DNA from 2 places in the Thermodesulfovibrio sp. Kuro-1 genome. Region 2 is predicted to be linked to the other one. Evidence: riboswitches for the same ligand, from Rfam matches in the RefSeq annotation. Region 2 holds a riboswitch; the other holds the start of a gene.

Region 1 (2,405 bases), on a different contig from region 2:
TCTCAAGAGCCCTAATAACCGCATAAACAGTTCTTGTATCTTTGACAAAATCCTCATAATTCATTTCAGATGTGAAGGTTATTGACTTGTCCATTGCGTCCACAATGTCATTCAAATAATCTTTTATCTCTCTTTTCATAAATAGATTACTTCCCTTAATATATTCTTACCTATATAAGGTTTTAATGCTTTTTTTTCAACCAAATCCACTTTTATGCCCACTTTTTTTCTTAAATAATCCTCTATTTCAATAAAGTCAAAAAGGCTAATTCCTGCATTTTCCTCAAACTCAACAAGAATATCAATATCGCTATTTTTCTTTTGTTCTCCGCGAACCCAAGAGCCAAAAACTCCAATCTCTTTAATCTTGTATTTTTTAGCCAATTCAGGTTTAAGGTTTTCTAAGATAACCTTAATCTCTTTTAATGTTTTAACTTTTTTGCTCATTTTATCTAATATTTAGCTTTAAAGTATGAAATTTATCTTTTTTTATTTTATCTAATCGGAAAAACTTCTTCAATTTATTTTTTCTGTCATGTTTTTTCCCTTTCGCATTTTTAAGATTGAATTTATGCAATATTTTAGAAATTAAATTCTTGCAACTCTATCCGAACTCTATCCGACGCAAAAATAAAATCCAATAAATTCAATAAGTTATCCCCTCTTTCAGCGGGTTCGATTCCCGCTGCCTCCCAAAAAAACCTTGAAAATCAATTATTTTTCTTTCAAAAACTCTATCCTTAATTTTACAAAGTTCTAAAAAATACTGAATCTCTGATATAAACAGAAGCAAACTATAGGGAGATAAGAATCAAAATAGACAATATTAAAGCAGTTATATACCTGAGTTTTTTCTAAAAAATATTCACTACGGACAATTTCCTTGAAATCAAAGCAATAGTCATTTTGAAACCTCTGGATATAATTTGTTATACTTTAACCTAACTGGATTAAGGGAAGAGGGGTGAGAATCCCCCGCTGCCCCGCAGCCGTGTAGGGAACGAAAGCCCGAGCTTCAGATGTCTCAAAGCATTCGGAGAATTTGAAGCATAAGCCACTGTTATGGGTAAGATCATGATGGGAAGGCGGGCAAGTAGGTAAAGGAAGCCCAAAGCCGGAAGACCTATCCAGTTGGAAGTCTTAGACTTCCAGAAAACCTCGCGGGAGGGGAAAATGGTTTTCTTTATTCTATTTTTCTGTTTTATATTTCTTGTCAATTCAGCCTTAGCAGAAGAATCCCAACTTGAAGAAATCATTGTAACAGCAACAAGAGTTGAAGAACCGAAAAAAGATGTACCTTATTCTATTCAGGTTATAACCCAGGAAGATATTAAAAATTCCACCGCTAAAAATGCAGGGGATTTAATTGTGGAATCATCAATTGGTCATGTTCACAAATATCCCGGATTATCTACAAGCAGTATTGGATTGAGAGGATTTAGAACGGACCTTTTTGATGACCTTAAAAGCAGAGTTCTAATACTTATAAATGGGAACAGAGCTGGAACAGTAAATCTTGCAACAATTCCTGTGGATGATATTGAGCGAATTGAAATTGTCAAAGGACCAGCTTCAGTGCTTTATGGTTCTTCAGCAATGGGTGGTGTAATAAACATAATTACAAAGCAGGGGAAACAAGAGGGTATATATGGTTCAATTGGAAGTGAAGCAGGTTCATGGAAATACTGGAAAACAAAAGGTGACTTGAATGGTAAAAAAGGTGTGTTTGATTTTTATGTTTCAGCCAACAGGTCTTCAATGGATGAATATTCTACCAGAGATTATGGAAAAATAAAAAACACAGGATATAGTGATGAAACTGTGTCAGCTCGTTTTGGATACAGTTTTTTTAATAAGCAATATATATCTTTCGGATTTCAACACTGGAGAGGATGGGATATTGGTTCTCCCGGAGCAAGATACTCACCAGATCCTGATGATTACAAAGATATTGAAAGAAATAGATTTGATCTGGAGTATAAAACAGAGACTTTTAAAGGAGGATATTATTTCACGAAAATAAGTGATGAAGACCATGAAGGAAGTACAGGGAATTCGGAACTTACATTGAAAAAAACAACTACACAGGGTTTAAGCCTTCAGAAAATATTTTCAATGAATGAACAAAGAATTATTATTGGAGCGCAATGGGATAGAATAGAGGTTAAAAGCTCAAGAAGCACAGGTGCTCCTTATAATCCAAACTCGGAGTATGATAGTTATGGTTTGTTTTCTGAAGGAAGATTAAGTTTATTCAATAAAAAACTTTTAGTAAATGCGGGGGTTCGCTATGACTATTTTGAAGATAAAATACTGCCTACAGAGGGTATCACAAGCTTAAAGCCAAGAAAGGAGAATCTTGACCATGTCACTGTAAGAGGAGGCATTATATACAAACTTACAGA
Region 2 (2,405 bases):
CTTGAGATTTTGCTCCTTACCTCTGCCTTTGAAAATATCTCATGGACTATACTTTTCCTTGCTGGCAGGGCTGCTCCATCATTAATTGCTCTTTTGAGAATGGTTAACTCTTCAAGTCTCTCATTGGCAAAGCTTAGCATGTTAAGTATATCCTCTTGAATATGTCCTCTCTCTGCCTCAACAGTTATTGGAAGATGAATTAGTGGAGATGAATTGGAAAGCATAATCTTATCGGTAACTCTGAAAAGTCTCTCCAGCATGCTCATAACAACAGTAAAGTCTGTCCTCCAAGGGTCTCTTCCCGATACAACTCCAGCAATGAGAACTTTATCGGATGGAAATCCAAGAGTTAGTATATTTTCAAGATTTTCCTTGCCGTCTACAAGGTCAAATCCAAATCCATGGACAGACAGAGAGAAAACAAGTTTTTCATATGCTGAAACCGCTTCATAATAAGTTTGAATATAAACTTTTAAAGTAAGGACCTTTGTCAGCTCCCTGTAAAGACCTGTTAAGAGTTCTATCTCTCGCTCTTCCATATCCATTACCATTGCAGGTTCATCAATCTGTATTTCTTCAACTCCTGCTGCATCGAGTTTTATGAGGAGCTTTTTATAGGCAGGCAATATTTTTTCCGATAATCTTTCCAGTCTATCCATATTTAACTTCGCAGACTTCAGATAGGTAAAAGGTCCCACTATGACAGGCTTGGTTTTTACGGATAGACTATCTCTTAGCAAAGCAAATTCCCTAAGGGGCTTGTTTTCCATAAGCTCAAACTCTTCATCCTCTATTTCTGGCACAATGTAGTGATAATTCGTATTAAACCACTTGGTCATCTCAAGGGCTGGAAGCTCTTGAGTGCCCCTTGCCATAGCAAAATATCTATCCAAGGGGTCTGAAATTCTGTTAAATCTTTGAGGTACAGCGTTAAACATCACTGAATGGTCAAGAATAAAGTCATAGAGAGAAAATTCATTAGATGGAATGAGGTCAATCCCAGAGGATTGAATGACTTTAGCATTCTGGATTATTAAAGAATTGGCAGTCTCTAAAAGTTCTACTTTTGAAATCTTCCCGTTCCAGTAGTCTTCCAGAGCTTTTTTTAGTTCTCTCTTCGGACCGATACGGGGATAGCCAAAGACAGTGGTTTTAATCTTCATCTACTCCTCCCACGAGGCATTTCAGAAAGCCAAAGGCTCTCTGACTGGATAGGTCTTCCGACTTTGGGCTCTCTTCAACCTACTTGCCCGCCTTCCCAGAGATTTGCTCTCCAGTGGCATAAGTGGGCTTTCGTTCCCAACACGGCTGCGGGGCAGCGGAGGATTCTCACCTCTCTTCCCTTAAAATCCAGTTAGGTTAAAGTATAACAAAATATATCCAAATCTTTCAAAAAATTAGTATTCTGACATTTCTTGTCATTCCGTGCATCTTTAATGATATGAGGAATCTCTGACTCATGCTCCTCGGAATAACAGAGTAAAGCAACGATTAATTACATAATGAGTCTGGAATCACAGAGGAAATGCAGAATTTTGTTTATAATGTATAATATAAAGTAAAAAATGCTGAAAGAGGGAAGAAAAGTGGTGGGATATTATTTGGATAAAGGGCTTATAATGCCTGAATATATTTTATTATTGATAAAGGATAAATCATGATATCTTATCTATTTCTTTCTTTTTTCATTAGCTTTATAATATCTCTTTTTATAATCATACAATCTAAAAGAATAAGCTCCCTTATTTCAGATCATCTACATGTAGGTCCTCAGAGGTTCCATTACTCTCCAACTCCAAGGATTGGCGGAACTGGAATTTTTATAGCTCTCCCGGGAGCTTTAGCTCTGGTTTTTCTTAGAAGAGAGTCCTGTTCATATGACTTTGTGCTGCTAATACTTTGCTCTGTTCCTGTATTTTTTGCTGGTTTTTTAGAAGATATCTTAGCAAAGTTTTCAGTTAAATTGAGACTTCTACTTATAGGCATTGGACCTACAATGGCTTTTTTTCTTTTAGATGCTTCTATCAAACGAGTGGATATTCCTTTAGATGCTTTTTTAAGCTTTGGTATTTTTTCTTTTATTTTTACTGTTTTTGCTATTGTTGGAATTACAAATGCCATAAATATTATAGATGGTTTTAATGGACTTGCAAGTATGGTATCAATGATAATACTTTTAGCCTTAGGTTATGTGTCCTATAAAGGTGGCGATCACTTTTTAATTATTTTCTGTATTAGCCTCATAGGAGCCATAGCAGGCTTTTTTATTCTTAATTATCCAAATGGACTTATTTTTCTGGGTGATGGAGGAGCTTATTTAATCGGTTTTCTCATAGGCACTATATCGGTTCTTCTTGGGAATAGACATTCAGAAGTGTCTCCCTGGTTTCCCTTTGTAGTTTGTG

Evidence for each region. A riboswitch is a leader RNA that binds a small molecule or an ion and turns the genes downstream of it on or off. The one in region 2 is predicted to bind cobalamin.
Region 1: another riboswitch for cobalamin. It lies ahead of FLY87_RS05050 (TonB-dependent receptor); the one in region 2 lies ahead of metE (5-methyltetrahydropteroyltriglutamate--homocysteine S-methyltransferase).

What each region holds. Positions count from the first base shown of each region.
Region 1 covers NZ_BJKS01000003.1:203,536-205,940, reverse strand. Annotated here, with positions in the region: gene FLY87_RS05060 (DUF86 domain-containing protein) at 1-139, opposite strand, end outside; gene FLY87_RS05055 (nucleotidyltransferase family protein) at 136-447, opposite strand; cobalamin riboswitch at 901-1,146, shown strand; gene FLY87_RS05050 (TonB-dependent receptor) at 1,174-2,405, shown strand, end outside.
Region 2 covers NZ_BJKS01000005.1:160,024-162,428, forward strand. Annotated here, with positions in the region: gene metE (5-methyltetrahydropteroyltriglutamate--homocysteine S-methyltransferase) at 1-1,163, opposite strand, end outside; cobalamin riboswitch at 1,193-1,399, opposite strand; gene FLY87_RS08105 (glycosyltransferase family 4 protein) at 1,658-2,405, shown strand, end outside.